3 regions of the Pseudorhizobium sp. NPDC055634 genome follow, and region 2 is predicted to be linked to each of the others. Evidence: predicted binding sites of a transcription regulator. Region 2 holds the regulator's gene; each other region holds the start of a gene.
The links. Region 2 encodes LexA, which represses DNA repair genes until DNA is damaged. Its sites were predicted from a motif close to TGTTCNNNNTGTGTTCNG; they were not measured.

Region 1 (6,700 bases), on a different contig from region 2:
GGAAAATGGCCCGGGAAGTCGCGATGGCCGTCACCGCCGGCAAGATCTGGCTGAAGGAGGTCGGATCCTCCACCCACTACCACGCGGTCTACGTTCGTCCCAAGTGGGCCCGGTCGATGAAGAAGGTCGGGCGCATCGGCCTTCACATCTTCTATCGCACCTACGGAGGCGGCTGGAGCTGATGCGGCCATGCGCCGCTGCCGGTGATTCCGTCGGAAGTTTACGCCGATAGTAGTGGAATGCTCCTAAATATGTGGAATTTATAGGGAAAATGCCTGAGCCGCATATCGCCCCTACGCCTTGACTATGCAGGCGCTCAAAACTATGTTGCGCCCGACTTGAAAACGGGCCGGAAGGCGCGAAATCCCTAGCAGTCAGCATGTTTCGCATACGGATCGGACGGTCGATGCACCGTGGGATACGCGAAGACGGCAAGGGAGGACGCGAATGACGGACAATCGGGACGAGAGTCTGGAGCAGCGCCGCAGGCGCCTTTCCGCCGCCCTGGCGGAACGGGATGCCGATGAAGCGGCGGAAGCAAAGAGGGATGCGCAGAGCGAGGAAAGCCGTCGTGGGATGGCTCTCGGCCTGAAGATCTCCTCGGAGTTCATCGCCGCGATCGCGGTGGGTGCAATGCTCGGCTATCTTCTCGACCGTTTTGCCGGTACGGGGCCATGGGGCATGATCATCCTGCTCCTGCTCGGCTTCTGCGCCGGCATACTGAATGTCCTGCGTGCCGTGGGGATGGTTGCAACGCCGCCGTCCCTTGTTGGTGGCCGGAATAAGAAGCGAAAGCCCTGACGGGCGCCTGAGCGGCGATTGTCTGGGCGAATGTAGGAAGAAAGAAGGTAGACGGTGGCCAACGATCCGACCCATCAGTTTCAGATCAGCAAGATCGTCCCGATCGAAATCGGCGGCATCGACTTCTCCTTCACCAATGCATCGCTCTTCATGGTCGCGACGGTAGCGTGTGCAACCGGCTTCCTCTATTTCGCCACGTCGCAACGCGGGCTGATCCCGGGCCGGGCCCAATCCGTCGCCGAAATGTCCTACGAGTTCATTGCCGGCATGCTGCGCGAAGGCGCCGGTAGCGCGGGAATGAAGTTCTTCCCGCTGGTCTTCACGCTGTTCATGTTCGTCCTGACGGCGAACATGCTGGGCATGTTCCCCTACTTCTTCACCGTGACCAGCCAGATCGTCGTCACCTTCGCGCTCGCGCTGCTGGTGATCGGCACGGTTCTCGTCTACGGCTTCTACAAGCACGGCTTCCACTTCCTGAGCGTGTTCGTGCCGAGCGGCGTTCCGGGCGTGCTTCTGCCGCTCGTCGTCGCGATCGAGGTCATCTCCTTCCTTTCCCGTCCGATCTCGCTGTCGGTGCGTCTCTTCGCCAACATGTTGGCAGGGCACATCACGCTGAAGGTCTTCTCGGGCTTCGTCGCCTCGCTGGGCGCGCTCGGCGCACTCGGCATCGGTGGCGCCATCCTGCCTCTCATCATGACCGTCGCATTGACGGGTCTCGAATTCCTCGTCGCCTTCCTCCAGGCCTACGTATTCGCGGTGCTGACTTGCATGTACCTGAATGACGCGGTCCATCCGGGCGGGCACTAAGGAATATCCACATTGGCGCCCGCGGGCGCCAGTCATCTGCCGCAACAACCATTTCGAAGGAGTTCATTCATGGAAGCGGAAGCAGCAAAGTTCATCGGCGCAGGTCTCGCTTGCTTTGGTATGGCCGGCACGGCTCTCGGCCTCGGCAACATCTTCGGCAACTACCTGTCGGGTGCCCTGCGCAACCCGTCCGCCGCTGACAGCCAGTTCGGCCGTCTGGTATTCGGCTTCGCCGTTACGGAAGCTCTGGGCATCTTCTCGCTGCTCGTTGCTCTCCTTCTCCTGTTCGCCGTCTAATTTCGGCATCGGGTACGGGATCACGGCCGTCTCCAATGACGTGCCGTGATCTTTCGCATTTGATATCCCCTTGGAGGTGATGATGTTCGTGACTTCGGCACTTGCGCAGACCGCGCCGGAAGCCACAGAGACGCATGAAGCACCGGGCGCAGCGCCCGCGGGCGAAGTGCACACGGAAACCGGTGTCGCTCACGACGACGCGCACGCCACGGGGCCTTTCCCGCCTTTCGACGCATCGACCTACCCGTCGCAGCTTCTCTGGCTGGTCATCACCTTCGGCCTCTTCTACCTTCTGATGAAGAGGGTCATCGTGCCGCGCCTGGGAGGAATCCTCGAGCAGCGCCACGACCGTATTGCCCAGGACCTCGACGAGGCCTCCAGGCTGAAGTCGGAGGCCGATGCGGCCGTCGAAACCTATGAACGCGAACTGGCCGCGGCCCGTGCCAAGGCGCACACGATCGGCGAGACGGCCCGCGAGGCTGCCAAGTCGAAGGCTGCCGGCGACCGCGCCGCCATCGAGGCCGAGCTTGCCGACAAGCTCTCGGCTGCCGAGGCCCGCATAGGCGACATCAAGGCTCAGGCCTTCGCCCAGGTCGGCGCCATCGCCGAAGAAACGGCATCCGCCATCGTCAATCAGCTGATCGGCGCCAAGGCCAATGCCGAGGAAATCAAGTCCGCCGTTGTTGCGGCATCTCCGAAGGAGGCCTGATCCATGGCTTTGGACGCCACTTTCTTCGCCCTCGTCGGCCTCATCCTCTTTTTCGTCCTGCTGGCCTACCTGAAGGTGCCCGGCATGGTCGCCAAGTCGCTCGACCAGCGCGCCGAAAACATCCGCAGCGAACTGGCGGAGGCCAAGCGCCTTCGCGAGGAAGCGCAGCAGCTGCTGGCCGAATACCAGCGCAAGCGCAAGGAAGCCGAGGCGGAGGCAGCGCAGATCGTTGCTGCCGCTGAACGCGAGGCAGCCATGCTCACCGAGGAAGCTCGCCAGAAGACCGAGGAATTCGTCGCACGCCGCAATGCCCTGTCGGAACAGAAGATCAGGCAGGCCGAGGCCGACGCGATCTCCGCTGTTCGCTCCGCAGCAGTCGACCTCGCGGTTGCCGCCGCAGAGAAGGTGATCGCGAAGAAGGCCGATACCGGCACGCAGGAAGCCCTGTTCAAGGATTCGGTTGACAAGGTTCAGACACGCCTGAACTGAGCGGCAAAAGCCCGGATACAATCGGAATAGAATCAAAAGGGCCGTGCATCGCGCGGCCCTTTTTTCGTGCGCCGGTTATGCTTTCGGACTATTCGGCGGCCTCATCCCTGCGGAGCGGGCGAAAGCTCATCCGATGGAGCAGGCAGGGTCCATGGGCTTCGATCCCGGCGCGATGCTGCGGCGTCGCATAGCCGGCATGGCTGTCGAAGCCGTAGAGCGGGAAGACCTGGTGGGCGCGGGTCATCATCCGGTCGCGCGTCACCTTTGCGATGATCGATGCGGCGGCAATCGATACGGACCGCGAATCGCCCTTGATGACCGCCCGGCCGGGGCAGCAGAGACCCTGGGGCACATCCCGTCCGTCGGCGAGCACATACGCGGGCAGGATGGAAAGCCCGGCCACGGCTCGGCGCATGGCGTCGAGGCTTGCGCGCAGGATGTTGCGTTCGTCGATATGGCGTGGACCGGATGCGGCGATCGAGACTTCGGCGGTCGCCATGATGACCTCGAAGAGCTCCTCCCGGCGCGCCGCCGTCAGTTGCTTGGAATCGTTGAGGCCATCGGGAATGTTGTCCGGATCGAGGATCACGGCTGCGGCGACCACGGGACCGGCGAGCGGCCCGCGGCCCGCCTCGTCGGTTCCCGCGACCGGCCAGTGGCCGGCCTTGCGGGCGACAAGTTCCAGGCTGAAGTCCGGGACGAGCGGGACGTCATCGAACAGCATCGGAGAATCGGGGGACGTGCGAGCCAACATGGCGGCAGACTCGCACGTCCGCCCGACTTCCTGCAAGCCCCGGCCGGTGTGATGCGGCACACTGTCCCGCCACGGGGAGGCGGGGCCGGGGCGTTTCGGTCGCGGGGGAGGCGGTACCCGCGCCGAAATCCTGGATGGGCCAGGAACGCGATCGCTAGAGCAGCGAAAGCTGGATGCCGCCACCATCCGGGCGGACAAAGAGATCATCGCGAAGCGGCAGGCCGCGCCGGCCCATTCCGAGCCGCTTGGTGGTCATCTCGAAACGGCGGCCGATCTGCCATGCATAGGGGCCGGAGCCCTTCATCCGCTTGCCGAACTCGGCGTCGTAGTCCTTGCCGCCGCGCATGGAGCGCACCAGCGACATGACGTGCCGGTAGCGATCGGGATAGTTGCGAAGCAGCCAGTCGCGAAACAGCGGGCTCACCTCCAGCGGCAGGCGGAGAAGGACGTAGCTCGCCTCCCGCGCACCGGCCGCGTGACCGGCGTCCAGGATGCGCTCGAGTTCGTGATCGTTGAGCGCGGGGATGATGGGGGCGACCATGACGGCGGTCGGCACACCCGCATCGTTGAGTGCCTTGATCGCCTCCAGGCGCCTGGTCGGCGTCGAGGCGCGCGGCTCCATGGTGCGCGCCAGCTTCCGGTCCAGCGTGGTGACGGAAATGCCGACCTTCGCCAGCCCCTTTGAGGCCATGTCGGAGAGAATGTCGAGGTCGCGCATGATCAGCGCCGACTTCGTTACGATCGCGACCGGATGATTGGCCTTCTGCAGCACTTCGAGGATCTGCCTCATGATGCGCCATTCCCGCTCTATCGGCTGGTAAGGATCGGTATTGGTGCCGATCGCGATCGCACGGACCTTGTACTCCGGGCGGCTGAGTTCGCGCTCCAGAAGCTTCGGCACGTCGGGCTTTGCGAAAAGCTTGGCCTCGAAGTCCAGGCCCGCGGAAAGGCCCATGAAGCTGTGGGTCGGGCGCGCAAAGCAATAGATGCAACCGTGCTCGCAGCCGCGATAGGGATTGATGGACCGGTCGAAGGAAATGTCGGGAGAGTCGTTGCGGGTTATCGCGGTGCGAGGCTTTTCCACCTGCACTTCCGTCCGGAACGGCGCCAGCTCCTCCAGGGTCTGCCAGCCGTCGTCGAACACCTCGCGGCGCTCCCCTTCGAAGCGCCCGCTCGGGTTGAGGCCCGCACCACGGCCACGCCGCCGGTCGATCTCGATGCGGAGACCGGAGGACTTTACCAGGCAATCGGCAATATCAGCCGTATGGGCAGGCGCCAAGGCATCCTGCCGCAGATGGGTCAGCTCATTCATGTGACGCTCCGAAGGTGACCTTGCTCCCGGTCTCCTGATTAAATTCCTAGGCCAGAAAAGAGAACATTGCAAGAACAAACTTGGGGAGTGCGCTGTGGAAAAGCAAGCCGCAATGCGATAGAAGCGGATCATGCTGACTGTCGTGATGGAATGCAGGGACAACGAGGCCGAACTGGCACAGACCCTTTCCGGCCTTGTTTCGGGCGCGGTGGAAGGGCTCGTCAGCGATGTCGTGGTTCTCGACCGGGGCTCGTCCGACGGTTCTGCGCGGGTTGCCGATGCGGCCGGATGCAGGTTCTACCGCGAGTGGACGCTGTCCGATGTCCTCAAGGGGGCGAGAGGCGAGTGGATCCTCGTCATCGAGCCGGGCGCACGCCTGCAGAAGGGATGGATCGACGAGGTGATGGAGTACGTCGCGACCGGCAACAGGCCCGCACGCTTTTCCCCCGCCCGCCATTTCCGCCCGCCGTTCCTGAAGCGCATGTTCGCGAGGAGAAAGCCGCTCGAGCACGGCGTCCTGCTGACGAAGCGGCTGGCGCTGGAGGCTGCAGGGCCGGACATGGATTTGGCGGCCCTGGTGGCGGGGCTGAAGGCGGTCACGCTGTCGAGCGAGGTCATCCCCGCCCGGTTCATGCGGTCGCCGGGCTGAGGCTCAGCCGCCGCCCCGTTTCAGGTGCTCGTCGAGCCGCGCCATGATCTCGATGAAGTTGCAGGGCATGTGCCGGTAGTCCAGCTGCGCCTGCAGAATCCCGTCCCAGGCATCCTTGCAGGCACCCGGTGATCCCGGCAGGACGAAGATGAAGGTGGCGTTCGCCACGCCGCCGGTCGCCCGGGACTGGATGGTCGAGGTGCCGATCTTGTCGTAGGATATCCGGTGGAAGACCTCGGAAAACCCGTCCATGCGTTTTTCGAAGAGCGGCTCCAGGGCCTCGGGCGTCACGTCCCGTCCGGTAAATCCGGTGCCCCCCGTGGTGATGACGACGTCGATCTGTGGATCGAGCGTCCACGCCCGAACCTGGGCCGCGATCTTCTCCTTGTCGTCGCTGACGATGGCGCGGGCCTTCAGCACGTGGCCGGCCTTCTCGATCCTCGCGACCAGCGTATCGCCTGACCGGTCGTCCTCCGGCGTGCGCGTATCGGAAACCGTCAGCACGGCGATGCCGACGGGAATGAAGGGGCGGTTTTCGTCGATGCGGTTCATGTCAGGATCCGGCAACCGTTTGTGTCGAGGCGAAGTACCAGTTCGGTCTCGCAGCCTGCAAAGCCGCGGTGGCGCGATCCGCGCTGTCCATGGATGTGAATATGCCAAAATACGTGGCGCCTGACCCCGACATGCGTGCCAGCAAGGCGCCGTAGTCCCGAAGGAGGTCGCAGAGCACGCGGATATCCGGCACCAGTTCGCAGGCGGGGCGTTCCAGGTCGTTGCGAAGGCCGGCAAGCATGGACATCCAGTCGCCGGTCGCGGGCAGGGCGATCCCGGGATTGTTCCGGGAGACGAGCCGCGAAAAGACCTCGGGCGTCGAGACGCCCC
Region 2 (6,700 bases):
TGAAGCGCGTCTGCCGCCGCCGGACCTCCTGGTCTCCGAAGACGGGACGCTCGTCGCGCTGGCGACGGGCCCCGTCGCAACGAACCGGGCCCGCCCGCCGGCCTTCATCTTCGACCAGTGGCAACGCGCACTTCTGCTTCCCGATCCCGTCGCCCCGGTCGTGTCGCCGGCGGGTGACATTGGCCTTGCCGCGACGGATGAACCCTCCGCGGCCTCGAGCGCAGACCCGAGCTCAAGCACTCTCCCGACGGCGCCCCAGACAGCGCCCCGGACTGCCTCCCGGATAGCCCAGTTGACCGACGATCAGCGCGCCCGGGTGCGCTCGGAGATGAAGGCGTCACTTGCCGCCGCCGCTGCCGATGCGGGACGGTTCCATTGCCGGCAGAAGGCATGGTGCCTGGCGGTGACGCGGGAGGGTGCGGTTGTCGCCGTGGTGGAGGATCCAAGGCTCGCCGGCAGCGCCTGCGACATCGCCGCTCTGGTCGTCGCCCCGCGGACGCGGCTGGCAGAATGTCTGTCCGGCGCGCTCATGCTGAACGGCGCGAGCCTCAGAAGGACAGGCGCCCTGGAAATCCGCATGAACGGCAGCCCCGATCCGTCGATGTGGCGCGCGCATGCCGCAAGCGCCGATACCCGGCGCCCTTGGACCAGCCATCGACTTTATGACTGGCGCACGGATCGTTTCGACGAAACGCTTCCCCGCAGCCTCCTGCGGCTTCTCAGTGGTAGCGCCGGATGAGGCCGACGAGCTTACCCTGGACCTTGACGCGGTCGGCGGGAAGAATGCGGGTTTCGTAGGCGGGATTTGCCGCTTCCAGCGCGATCGAGGCGCCGCGGCGCCGGAAGCGCTTCAGCGTTGCCTCCTCGTCGTCGACGAGCGCCACGACGATGTCGCCCGGGCTTGCTGTCTGGCCGTTGCGGATGATCACCGTATCGCCATCCAGGATGCCGGCCTCGATCATCGAGTCGCCCTTGACCTCGAGCGCATAATGCTCGCCGGCTCCCAGCATCTCGGCCGGGACGGCAATGTCGTGGGTGTTGTTCTGGATCGCCGAGATCGGCACGCCGGCCGCGATGCGGCCCATGACGGGCACGCTCGTGCTGGTGTTCTCATTGCTTGCCGCAACCGGCTGGGCCGCCGGCGCAGGCTTCTGCTTGCCGAGGCTGCCTTCGATGACGCTCGGCGAAAAGCCGCGGCGGGGCTGCAGGCTGCTGCTATAGGCTTCCGGCAGCTTGATGACCTCCAGCGCGCGTGCCCGATTGGGCAGGCGGCGGATGAAGCCGCGTTCCTCAAGCGCCGTGATGAGCCGGTGGATGCCGGATTTCGACGCGAGGTCGAGTGCGTCCTTCATCTCGTCGAACGACGGCGGAACCCCCGACTCCTTCATCCGTTCGTGAATGAAAAGAAGAAGTTCCTGCTGTTTGCGCGTGAGCATCCGGGTTTCCTAAGCGTGAAACAAAGCCAGAACAGACGATATATGTTCCGGATGCGTTCCGCAAGGCAAAAGTTCCAGCTGTTTGGCACCCCGCTTCTCCCATCCCGCCGTGACAGCGGCGATCGTTGCTGTTAAGGACGTCGCGTCCGCCGCTGCCGGGTCAGCGTGACGGACGACGACGCCTGCCTCGAAGGAGTTTCCGCCATGGACATCAAGCCCAATTTTGAAGTCGTTGTGGGTGAAGGAGAAGGCCGCGTGCTGTTCTCCCAGGCGCGCCGGTTTTCGCTGATCGCCGGTCCGTGCCAGATGGAGAGCCGCGACCACGCCTTCATGATCGCCGGAACGCTGAAGGAATTGTGCGCCAAGCTCGGGATCGGCCTCGTCTACAAGTCCTCCTTCGACAAGGCCAACCGCACGTCGCTGACGGGCAAGCGCGGGATCGGCCTCGACAGCGCGATGGAAATCTTAGCTGACCTGAAGAAGGAATTCGGCTTCCCGGTCCTCACCGACATTCATACCGAAGAACAATGTGCCCTCGTGGCGCCCACGGTCGATATCCTTCAGATCCCGGCCTTCCTCTGCCGGCAGACGGATCTCCTCGTGGCGGCGGCGAAGACCGGCCGCGTCATCAACGTCAAGAAGGGCCAGTTCCTCGCGCCCTGGGACATGAAGAACGTCCAGGCCAAGTTCACCGCGAGCGGCAATCCGAACGTGCTCCTGTGCGAGCGGGGCGTTTCCTTCGGCTACAACACGCTCGTCTCCGACATGCGCTCGCTGCCGATCATGGCGGCCATGGGGTCGCCGGTCGTCTTCGATGCCACCCATTCTGTGCAGCAGCCGGGCGGGCAGGGCGGTTCTTCGGGCGGCCAGCGCGAGTTCGTCGAGACGCTGGCGCGCGCGGCGGTGGCCGTCGGCGTCGCCGGGCTTTTCATCGAGACGCACGAGGATCCGGACAATGCGCCCTCCGATGGCCCCAACATGGTCCATCTGAAGGACATGCCGCGGCTCCTGGAAAAGCTTCTGGCCTTCGACGCCGTCGCCAAGTCCGCTTAGGCGCCGCAGCGGCAGCCGGATTGTAATTCGCCTGTCATCGATTAAGAGACATTGTCACTGACCGCACGGCATTGGGTTTACCTCAGGGAGAGATCATGACCGCCATTACCGATATCATCGCACGCGAAATCCTCGACAGCCGCGGCAATCCCACCGTCGAGGTCGACGTCTATCTCGAAGACGGCAGCATGGGCCGCGCCGCGGTCCCCTCCGGCGCCTCCACCGGCGCGCACGAGGCGGTCGAACTGCGCGACGGCGGCAAGCGCTATGGCGGCAAGGGCGTCGAGAAAGCCGTCGAGGCGGTCAACACCGAAATATTCGACGCGATCGGCGGCTTCGATGCCGAAAGCCAGATCCACGTCGACAAGACGATGATCGCGCTGGACGGCACGCCCAACAAGTCGCGCCTCGGCGCCAACGCCATCCTCGGTGTTTCGCTCGCCGTCGCCAAGGCCGCGGCCGAGGCGTCCGGCCTGCCGCTCTACCGCTATGTCGGCGGAGCCGCCGCCCATGTCCTGCCGGTCCCGATGATGAACATCATCAATGGCGGCGCTCATGCCGACAATCCGATCGACTTCCAGGAATTCATGATCATGCCGGTCGGCGCGGAAAGCCTTCGCGACGCCGTCCGCATCGGCGCGGAAGTCTTTCATGTCCTCAAGAAGGAACTCGCCGCGCAGGGTTACAATACCAATGTCGGCGACGAGGGCGGCTTTGCTCCCGGCCTGAAGAGCGCGCCGGAAGCGCTCGACTTCATCATGCGCTCGGTGGAAAAGGCCGGCTACACGCCGGGCGAGGATGTCTGCCTGGCGCTCGACTGCGCCTCCACCGAATTCTTCAAGGACGGCAAGTACGTCATGGAAGGCGAGGGTCGCACGCTGGAGCCCGGCGCCATGGCCGAATACCTGGCTGAACTCGTCGGCAAGTATCCGATCATTTCCATCGAGGACGGCATGGCCGAGGACGACTGGGATGGCTGGAAGGCGCTGACCGATCTCGTCGGCTCCAGGTGCCAGCTCGTCGGCGACGATCTCTTCGTCACCAACTCGGCGCGCCTGCGCGATGGCATCCGCATGGGCGTCGCCAACTCCATCCTCGTCAAGGTCAACCAGATCGGCTCGCTGACCGAAACGCTGGATGCCGTCGAGACCGCGCACAAGGCCGGCTACACGGCCGTCATGTCGCACCGCTCGGGCGAAACCGAGGATTCGACGATCGCCGATCTCGCCGTCGCCACCAATTGCGGGCAGATAAAGACCGGCTCGCTGTCGCGCTCCGACCGCCTTGCGAAGTACAACCAGCTCATCCGCATCGAGGAAATGCTGGGTCCGCAGGCTGTCTACGCCGGACGGTCCATTCTGAGGGCATGACACCACATAACCTGATGATCTGAGGAAAGCCCGGCTCGTCCGGGCTTTCTGCGTTTCGGGCGATCAACGATTGCTTAAGCAAGTTCTGCGAATTTGAACCATCGTAATGAGTTTCGAGGACGTCGCGGGGCATGTGGACCAAGCACCATAAGGAAAGAAGACTCGGTCGTTTCGTCCTCCCGCTCATTACCGTCGCCTTCCTTTCCTATTTCGGCTATCATTCGGTCAATGGCGAGCTCGGGCTGATTGCCACGGAGCATTTCGAGCGTCAGCGGCTCGATCGGCTGGCCGAACTGGAACGGTTGACGGTAAAGCGCCAGGCGCTGGAGCGCCAGGTGCAGCTTCTCAGCGACGGGTCGCTGGAAAAGGACATGCTGGACGAGATCGCGCGTTACCAGTTGAACGTCTCGCGCGACGATGAGATCGTGATCTTCAACAACTATTTCTAGATTAACCGAATTCCGGTTAATTTAATTTCCCCGTGCGTTATCAACAGGTTGCGCGGAATGTGAGCCATGCATTTATGGCATTGCTGGGGTGCTTTTTCTTCCCTATGGTAGCGCCCTGAAACGAGACCTGCAGCACATGAGGGAGGGATGAATGGCGCCTAGAAAAACCGCGTCTGTATCCGGCCGCAAATCAGCGGCGAAGCCTGCACGAAAAGACTTCAACGGCGGAACCATCGCGGAGTTCGACAAGGAACACGAGCTCCAGGCCTATCGCGACATGCTGCTGATCAGGCGCTTCGAGGAAAAGGCGGGCCAGCTTTACGGCATGGGCTTCATCGGCGGCTTCTGTCACCTCTACATCGGCCAGGAAGCGGTCGTTGTCGGCATGCAGATGGCGCTCAAGGAAGGCGACCAGGTCATCACCGGCTATCGTGACCATGGCCACATGCTGGCAACCGGCATGAGCGCGCGCGGCGTGATGGCGGAACTGACGGGGCGCCGGGGCGGCTATTCCAAGGGGAAGGGCGGCTCCATGCACATGTTCTCCAAGGAAAAGCATTTCTACGGCGGCCACGGCATCGTCGGTGCGCAGGTCTCTCTCGGCACCGGTCTCGCCTTCGCCAACAAGTATCGCGGCAATGACAGCGTTTCGACCGCCTATTTCGGTGACGGCGCCGCCAACCAGGGCCAGGTCTATGAAAGCTTCAACATGGCCAACCTGTGGAAGCTGCCGATCGTCTACGTGATCGAGAACAACCGCTACGCCATGGGCACGGCCGTCTCGCGCGCCTCCGCCCAGACCGATTTCTCCCAGCGCGGCGCCTCCTTCGGCATTCCGGGTTACCAGGTGGATGGCATGGACGTGCGCGCCGTCAAGGCCGCCGCCGACGAGGCGGTCTCCTATTGCCGTTCGGGCAAGGGGCCGATCATCCTCGAAATGCTCACCTACCGCTATCGCGGCCACTCCATGTCCGACCCGGCGAAATATCGCTCCAAGGACGAAGTGCAGAAGATGCGTTCGGAGCACGATCCGATCGAGCAGGTGAAGAACCGCCTGCTGGAGAAGGGCTGGGCAACGGAAGAGCAGCTGAAGGCGATCGACAAGGACGTCCGCGACATCGTTTCCGATTCCGCCGACTTCGCCCAGAACGATCCGGAGCCGGATACGTCCGAGCTCTACACCGACATTCTGCTCTGAGACGGGGGGGACACCCAATGCCAATCGAGATTCTCATGCCCGCCCTCTCTCCGACCATGGAAGAAGGCACCCTCAGCAAGTGGCTGAAGAAGGAAGGCGACACGGTCGCCTCCGGTGACGTCATCGCCGAGATCGAAACCGACAAGGCCACCATGGAAGTGGAAGCCGTCGACGAAGGCGTGATCGGCAAGCTGCTGGTCGATGCCGGCACCGAAAACGTCAAGGTCAATACGCCGATCGCCGTCCTGCTGCAGGAAGGCGAGAGCGCAGATGCGATCTCGGCGGAAAAGCCTGCCCAGCCGCAGGCTGCGAAGGCCGATGCCGATACGCCGGCTGCCACCGCCGACGATGCGGGCGGCAAGGCCCGGGAAGCCAGCGCCGAGCCGTCCTCGTCCGCCGACAACAAGGTTCCGGCCCAGCCGAAGCTCGACGTCGCCGCCGATCCGGACATCCCGGCCGGCACCGAAATGGTCTCTACCACGGTCCGCGAAGCGCTTCGCGACGCCATGGCCGAGGAAATGCGTCGCGACGAGACCGTCTTCGTCATGGGCGAGGAAGTTGCCGAATACCAGGGCGCCTACAAGGTGACTCAGGGCCTGCTCCAGGAATTCGGCCCGCGCCGGGTCGTCGACACGCCGATCACCGAGCACGGTTTTGCGGGCGTCGGCGTCGGAGCGGCCATGGCCGGCCTTCGCCCGATCGTCGAGTTCATGACCTTCAACTTCGCCATGCAGGCGATCGACCAGATCATCAACTCGGCCGCCAAGACGCTCTACATGTCGGGTGGGCAGATGGGTGCGCCGATGGTGTTCCGCGGCCCGAACGGTGCCGCCGCCCGCGTCGCCGCCCAGCACAGCCAGGATTACGCCGCCTGGTATTCCAGCATCCCGGGCCTCAAGGTCGTCATGCCCTACACGGCAGCCGACGCCAAGGGGCTCCTGAAGGCCGCGATCCGCGATCCGAACCCTGTCATCTTCCTGGAAAACGAGATCCTCTACGGCCAGTCCTTCGACGTGCCGAAGCTTGATGATTTCGTGCTGCCGATCGGCAAGGCGCGCATCCACAAGCAGGGCAAGGACGTCACCGTCGTCTCCTTCGGCATCGGCATGACCTATGCCGTCAAGGCGGTTGCCGAGCTGGAGAAGGAAGGCATCGACGTCGAGCTGATCGACCTGCGCACCCTGCGTCCGATGG
Region 3 (6,700 bases), on a different contig from region 2:
GCTTTGTGTGCGGCACACGCACGCCTCGCGATGCAAGAGGGGAACCACTTTCTGCGCAGCCTGCAGAACCGGCTTGCATCACCGCAAGTCCTGCAGGCACCGGCCCCGCTTCGCCGGCGATGCGTGACCGGTGTAGCCGAAGCGGGACGGCAGAACTCTAGCGGCAGCGAAAGCCCCGGGGATGAAGGGGGATGAGATTCCACCTATACCGCTGTTGCCATTGGCATGGAGGCCTGAAACCATCCCCGCGGCGCGGGGTGCCTAAATGGCCGGGGGCATGAAACCCCGGCTAAAGGAAGCCGATCAACCGGAATGGATGACTTAGGCCGCGCGGCTTGTGGCCGATGTCATTCCGCGGCCAACAGCGGCCGGTCGCCGTCCTCGTTCGCCTCCCGCCGGGTGGCGATCGCAAGCTCCTGGTGCAGGCGCCGTTCCTCGTGAACATGCGGCCTGGAGAACCGGGCGATGAGCACGTAGGCCACCGGCGTGATGAGCAGCGTGACGGCGGTGGCGAGCCCCAGCCCGCCGACGATCACCCAGCCGAGCGCAATGCGTGCCTCGGCACCCGCACCCTGGGCGAGGACCAGCGGCAGGCCGCCGATGACGGTTGCGATCATCGTCATCATCACCGGCCGCAGGCGGATGCTGCAGGCACGCTCGATCGCATCGCGCACCCCTGCCCCGTCATCGCGGAGCTGGTTGGCGAATTCGACGATCAGGATGCCGTTCTTCGCCATCACCCCGACCAGAAGCACGAGGCCGATCTGACTGTAGACGTTGAGGCTGGTCCCCGTCAGGATCAGCGCGAAGACCGCGCAGGCAAGCCCGAGCGGGACGGTCGACATGATGATCAGCGACGACAGGACGCTCTCGAACTGCGCCGCGAGCACCAGGAAGATGATGACGATCGCAAAGCCGAAGGTCATCAGCATGCCCGAGGAATTCTCCTCCAGCGTGGCGGCTTCGGCGAGCGGCAGCAGGCGGGCGCCGGCCGGCATAAGCGGCCTGGCCATTTCCTCCACGGCCAGCACAGCCTCGCCGAGCGTCACCCCGTCGCGCAGGTTGCCCGAGAAGGAGACCGACGGCAGCTGCTGCTCGCGGTTGAGTTCCGGCGCCACCGCGCCTTCCTTGAGCGTCGCGATGGTCGACATCGGCACGATCTTGCCGTCCGAGGCCTTGAGGAAGATGTTCTCGAGGTCCGTCGGATCGTCGATCGGCTGGGTGTTGGAGGTGAGCTTGACCGGCATCGCCTCGCCATCGACGAAGACGTCGACGATCGACCGCCCTTCGAGCAGGGCCTGCATGGCGGCGGAAAGCCCGGTAATGTCGATGCCGAGATCGGAGGCGCGCTCGCGGTCGATGGCGACCGAAAGCTGGGCCTGTGTCGGCTCGTTCGAGAGCCTCGGCGTATCGAAGAGGCCGCTGTCCTCCATCTTGTAGACGAGCTGGATCGCCGCCTGGGTGAGGCTCGCATGGTCGCTGCCCACCATGGCCATCTGCAGCCCGTTCCCGGCGCCGCGAATCCGCAGGCTGTTCGACTGGATGGCGAAGCCCCGGAGCGCCGGGACCTTCTGCGCGGCGGCGTTGATGTCCCGGACGATCTCGTCCTGGCTGCGCTCGCGATCGCCCCAGGGCGCCAGCGTCAGCACCATGAAGCCGCTGTTGGTGTTGCTGCCGAAGCCGGAAATGGAGAAGATGTTGGCGATCTCGCCCGATTGCCTGAGCGGCAGCAGGTTCTCCTCGACGCGCTGCATCTGGTCGCGCGTATAGTCGAGGCTCACGCCTTCCGGCGCCGTCAGCCGCATCATCACCATCGACCGGTCTTCCTGCGGCGTCAGTTCGCTGCGCACCGAGCCGAAGGCCCCGTAGGCGGCGGCCGAGATCAGCGCCGAGACGACGATGACGACCACCGGCGCATCGAGACAGCGGCGGAGGATGGCGGCATAGAGGCTCGCGAACTTCTCGCCGATCCAGTAGAGCACCCCGCTTTCGACTTCCTTGATGGGTTTCGTCAGCATGCGCGAGGCAAGCATGGGACAGAGTGTCAGCGCCGTGACAGAGGAAAGTGCGACCGCGAAGGCGAGCACGAAGCCGAACTCGCGAAACAGGCCGCCCATCTGGCCGGGCAGGAAGGAGAGCGGGATGAAGACCGCTGCCAGCGTCGCCGTGGTCGCCATGACGGCGAAGAAGACCTGCTGCGTGCCGAGGACCGCCGCGGCCCGCGGACCCATGCCTTCGGCGCGCCGGCGCACGATGTTTTCCAGCACCACGATCGCATCGTCGACGACGAGGCCGGTGGCCAGAACGATGGCGAGCAGCGTCAGGATGTTGATTGAGAAGCCGACGAGATAGATCGCGACGAGCGTGCCGATCAGCGCCACCGGCATCGTGACGGCCGGAATGAGGGTCGCCCGCCAGTCGCGCAGGAAGAGGAAGATGACGATCAGCACGACGGTCGCCGAAAGCCCGAGCGCGATCTCGACCTCGTGCAACGCCCCTTCGATGAAGACCGCGTCGTCGCTGGTAATGACGATGCGCGTCCCCTCCGGCAGGTTCTTCTGCAGTTCGGCGACGGCCGCCTTGACGCCTTCCGAGATCGTCAGCGTGTTCGACTGCGCCTGGCGGATGATGCCGAGGCCGACGCCCTGGACGCCGTTGGCGCGCAGCACGGTGGAGCCGTCATCGGGACCGAGCGTCACCGTGGCGACGTCGCGAAGGCGGATATTGTCCTTGACGAGGACGCTCTCGAAATCCTGTGGCGTCGTGAGGTTCGCCGTCGCCCGCACCACGATATTCTGCCGGTTGCTCTCGAGCGAACCCGCCGGAACGTCGAGCGCCGCGGTCGAAAGCGCGGTCGAGATATCGCCGACGGTCAGCCCGCGGCCGGCAAGCGCGGCCTGGTTGATGTCGACCCGGAAGATCTTCTCCTGGTCCCCGTAGAGCTCGACGTCGGCGACGCCGTCGACGGCGGCCAGACGGTCGGTCACCTCGTTGTCCACGAGAAGCGTCAGGTCCTCCATGGAAAGATTGCTGGAGGTGACGGCAATACGCATGATCGCCTGGGAATCGGAATCCGCCTTGATGATGCGCGGCTCGTCGGCATCCTCCGGCAGCTGGTTGGTGATGCGGCCGAGCGCGTCGCGCACGTCGTTGGCGGCGACCGCGATGTCGGCGGCATCGGTGAATTCGAGCGTCACGCGGCTCGAACCGAACTGCGATTCCGACGAGATCGACTTGATCCCGCTCACCCGCGCCACGGCACCTTCGATGATCTGGGTGAGTTCCTGGTCGATCGTCTGCGGCGATGCCCCGTCATAGGTCGTCCGGACGGTGATGACCGGCTGGTCGACGTCGGGGAGCTCGCGGACCTCGACCCCGAACAGGGCAGCCAGGCCCGCGACCACGAGCAGCGTGTTGAGGACGGCCGCAAGGATCGGCCGGCGCACGAAGAGCGCCGTGAAGCTCTGGCCGGGATCCTGCTGCTGCTGCGGTGTCTGGCTGTCGTGAGACGTCATTGGCTCGCGACCTCCGCATTCTGGTCCGCGCCGGCAACGCGGACGTCGGCACCTTCGCGGACGCGCTGCAGCCCCTCGATCACAACGGCATCGCCGGCGGCCAGGTTCGCGTCGACGAGGACGGTATCGGGATTGCGCTGGATGATGCGGACGCGGTTCTTCACCGACTTGCCGTCGACGACCTGCCACACATAGGAGCCTTCGGCATCCCACTGGACCGCGAGCGGATCGACCGCGGGGAAGGTATCGCCTTCGAAGCGCATGGTGACGCTGAACGCCATCCCGGCCCGCAGCACGTCGTCGGGATTGTCGATGCGGGCGCGGATGCGCAGCGTCCGGCTGGCCGGATCGACGCGGTTGTCGATCGCATCCACGACGCCGGAGAAGACCTGGCCGGGCCGGGCAATCGACGTGGCCTCGACCGCATGGCCGGGCGCGATCGCGGTGGCGAACCGCTCCGGCGCCCAGAAATCGACGAGGACCGACGAGCGGTCGTCGACGGTCACGATCGCCGTCTGCGTGGTGACGTTATCGCCGACATTGACCGGCACGATGCCGGCCACGCCGTCGATCGGGGCGAGGATCTCGCGCCGTCTGAGGTTCAGTTCCGCCGTCGACAGCTCGAGCCTTGCGGTCTCCTCGGCGAGCTGCGCGTCGAGCACGTCGAGCCGGGAGACGGAGCGGAGGTTGCTGAGCGACTGCGACCGCTCCGTGGCGCTCCGAAGCGCGACCTGGGCCCGGTCGCGGGCAATCACCTGCTCTTCCTTGTCGAGGCGCGCGAGGACCTGGCCCCTGGTGACCTTCTCGCCGGCGGTGACGAGGATTTCCTCGATCGTGCCGGCGGCCTGGGGCATGACCACCACGGACTGGATCGCCTCGCCGCTGCCGATCGCCGAAAGCCGGTCGTTGACCGTGCCGGTGCCGACCTCCTGGGTGACAACGAGGGTTGCGCGGCTACCGCCGGCACCGCCTCCGGGCCCCCTGCCCGGCGAGCCCGCGCCGCCCGATGCCGTCTCCGCGCCCGCCTCCGGGCGGATTGCCGAAACGAGCGACTGCGGCACGCCCATCCGCGCCAGCATGTCGCCGGCGCCTGGAACCAGGAAGACGGAGAGGCAAAGTGCTCCGGAAAGGACGATCAGACTGAGGAGCAACTGCTTCCAAATGCGCATCAAGGTCTCCGCTGGGAGGGTATATCGGACATCCGGCATGCGGCCGGCACACAACCGGCACTATGTATGCGGCGGACTATATACGCAATTGCCGCCCGCCATCCTTACGGATTTGTAACATCGCGGGATTTCACGCAATTGTCAGCCGCAAAGGCAGCGCCTCGGCCCGCCCCCCGGCTCGCGACGCCCGCCGCTGCCGGCCGCATCTTGATTTCGCCACGCCCATATGGAACCACGGGAATGAAAGCAGAACATCTTTTCTGGCCTTTCGGACCCGAATCACTACATTGGCCGCATGAGTAACGTTTTCGACGACATTCCGTTCTTCGACGAGGAGCCGGAACAGCGCCGCGCTTCGCAGGCAGCACCGCCCCCGCCATCCGCCGGAGGGCTCGGCATCGCCGCCCGCGCCATGGCCGCGCGCGACCAGAACCGCAGCGTCCCCGACTATCTCTCGGGCCTCAACCCCGAGCAGCGGGAAGCCGTCGAGACCGTGGACGGGCCCGTTCTGGTTCTTGCCGGCGCCGGCACCGGGAAGACGCGCGTGCTCACCACCCGCATCGCCCACATCCTCGCGACCGGCCGCGCCTTCCCCAGCCAGATCCTTGCCGTCACCTTCACCAACAAGGCGGCGCGCGAGATGAAGGAGCGCATCGGCGTGCTCGTCGGCGGCGCCGTCGAGGGCATGCCCTGGCTCGGCACCTTCCACTCGATCGGCGTCAAGCTGCTGCGCCGCCATGCGGAACTCGCGGGCCTGCGCTCCGACTTCACCATTCTCGACACCGACGACGTGATCCGGCTGATCAAGCAGCTGATCCAGGCCGAGGGCCTCGACGACAAGCGCTGGCCGGCCCGCCAGTTCGCCGGCATGATCGACAACTGGAAGAACAAGGGTCTGACGCCGAAGGACATTCCGGAAGGCGACGCCCGCGCCTTCGCCAACGGCAAGGGCCGTGAACTCTACCGCAACTACCAGGACCGGCTGAAGTCGCTGAACGCCTGCGATTTCGGCGACCTCCTGCTCCATCCGATCGCGATCTTCCGCGATCATCCGGACATCCTGAAGGAATATCACGCCAAGTTCCGCTACATCCTGGTGGACGAGTACCAGGATACCAACACCGCCCAGTACATGTGGCTGCGGCTTCTCGCCCAGCGGCCGAAGGGCGTGCCGCAGAACGTCTGCTGCGTCGGCGACGACGACCAGTCGATCTACGGCTGGCGCGGCGCCGAGGTGGACAATATCCTGCGCTTCGAGAAGGATTTTCCGGGCGCCCGCGTGATCAAGCTGGAGCGCAACTACCGCTCCACCGAGCACATTCTCGGCGCCGCCGGCCACCTGATCGCCCATAACGAGGGCCGGCTCGGCAAGACGCTCTTCACCGATCGCAGCGATCCCGACGACGAGAAGGTGCAGGTGCATGCCGCCTGGGACTCCGAGGAAGAGGCCCGCGCCATCGGCGAGGAGATCGAGCGGCTGCAGCGTGGCGACGCGGACGGCAGGAAGCATGCGCTGAACGACATGGCGATCCTGGTGCGCGCCTCCTTCCAGATGCGCGAGTTCGAGGACCGCTTCGTCACGCTCGGCCTCAACTACCGCGTCATCGGCGGCCCGCGCTTCTACGAGCGGCTGGAGATCCGCGATGCCATGGCCTATTTCCGCCTCGTCTGCCAGCCGGCCGACGATCTCGCCTTCGAGCGGATCGTCAACACGCCGAAGCGCGGCCTCGGCGACACGACGGTTCGCACGCTGCACGACTATGCCCGCGCCCGCGACATTCCCATGCTTGCGGCCGCAGCCGAGATCATCGAGACGGACGAGCTGAAGCCGAAGGCCCGCAAGGCGCTGTTCGACGTGATCCAGTCCTTCAGGAACTGGCAGGAGCGGCTGGAAAAGGTTCCGCATATCGAACTCGCCGAGCAGATCCTCGAAGAGTCCGGCTATACGGACATGTGGAAGAACGACAAGTCGGCCGAGGCGCCGGGGCGGCTCGAAAACCTCAAGGAACTGATCCG

Region 1: ACWGPT_RS17210 (PA0069 family radical SAM protein) is a predicted target of LexA. The motif match lies at 5,229-5,246, and genes of this name have one in related genera.
Region 3: ACWGPT_RS18305 (ATP-dependent helicase) is a predicted target of LexA. The motif match lies at 4,729-4,746, and genes of this name have one in related genera.

Annotation. Positions count from the first base shown of each region.
Region 1 covers NZ_JBSHHW010000011.1:64,936-71,635, forward strand. Annotated here, with positions in the region: gene ACWGPT_RS17175 (cell wall hydrolase) at 1-182, shown strand, start outside; gene ACWGPT_RS17180 (AtpZ/AtpI family protein) at 448-801, shown strand; gene ACWGPT_RS17185 (F0F1 ATP synthase subunit A) at 856-1,608, shown strand; gene ACWGPT_RS17190 (F0F1 ATP synthase subunit C) at 1,678-1,905, shown strand; gene ACWGPT_RS17195 (F0F1 ATP synthase subunit B) at 1,988-2,614, shown strand; gene ACWGPT_RS17200 (F0F1 ATP synthase subunit B) at 2,618-3,103, shown strand; gene ACWGPT_RS17205 (ribonuclease HII) at 3,192-3,857, opposite strand; gene ACWGPT_RS17210 (PA0069 family radical SAM protein) at 4,012-5,169, opposite strand; gene ACWGPT_RS17215 (glycosyl transferase) at 5,300-5,818, shown strand; gene moaB (molybdenum cofactor biosynthesis protein B) at 5,822-6,370, opposite strand; gene ACWGPT_RS17225 (4-(cytidine 5'-diphospho)-2-C-methyl-D-erythritol kinase) at 6,372-6,700, opposite strand, start outside.
Region 2 covers NZ_JBSHHW010000004.1:379,808-386,507, forward strand. Annotated here, with positions in the region: gene ACWGPT_RS09260 (ComEC/Rec2 family competence protein) at 1-739, shown strand, start outside; gene lexA (transcriptional repressor LexA) at 720-1,436, opposite strand; gene kdsA (3-deoxy-8-phosphooctulonate synthase) at 1,641-2,489, shown strand; gene eno (phosphopyruvate hydratase) at 2,585-3,859, shown strand; gene ACWGPT_RS09280 (FtsB family cell division protein) at 3,991-4,308, shown strand; gene pdhA (pyruvate dehydrogenase (acetyl-transferring) E1 component subunit alpha) at 4,460-5,506, shown strand; gene ACWGPT_RS09290 (pyruvate dehydrogenase complex E1 component subunit beta) at 5,524-6,700, shown strand, end outside.
Region 3 covers NZ_JBSHHW010000012.1:123,454-130,153, reverse strand. Annotated here, with positions in the region: gene ACWGPT_RS18315 (efflux RND transporter permease subunit) at 348-3,515, opposite strand; gene ACWGPT_RS18310 (efflux RND transporter periplasmic adaptor subunit) at 3,512-4,684, opposite strand; gene ACWGPT_RS18305 (ATP-dependent helicase) at 4,980-6,700, shown strand, end outside.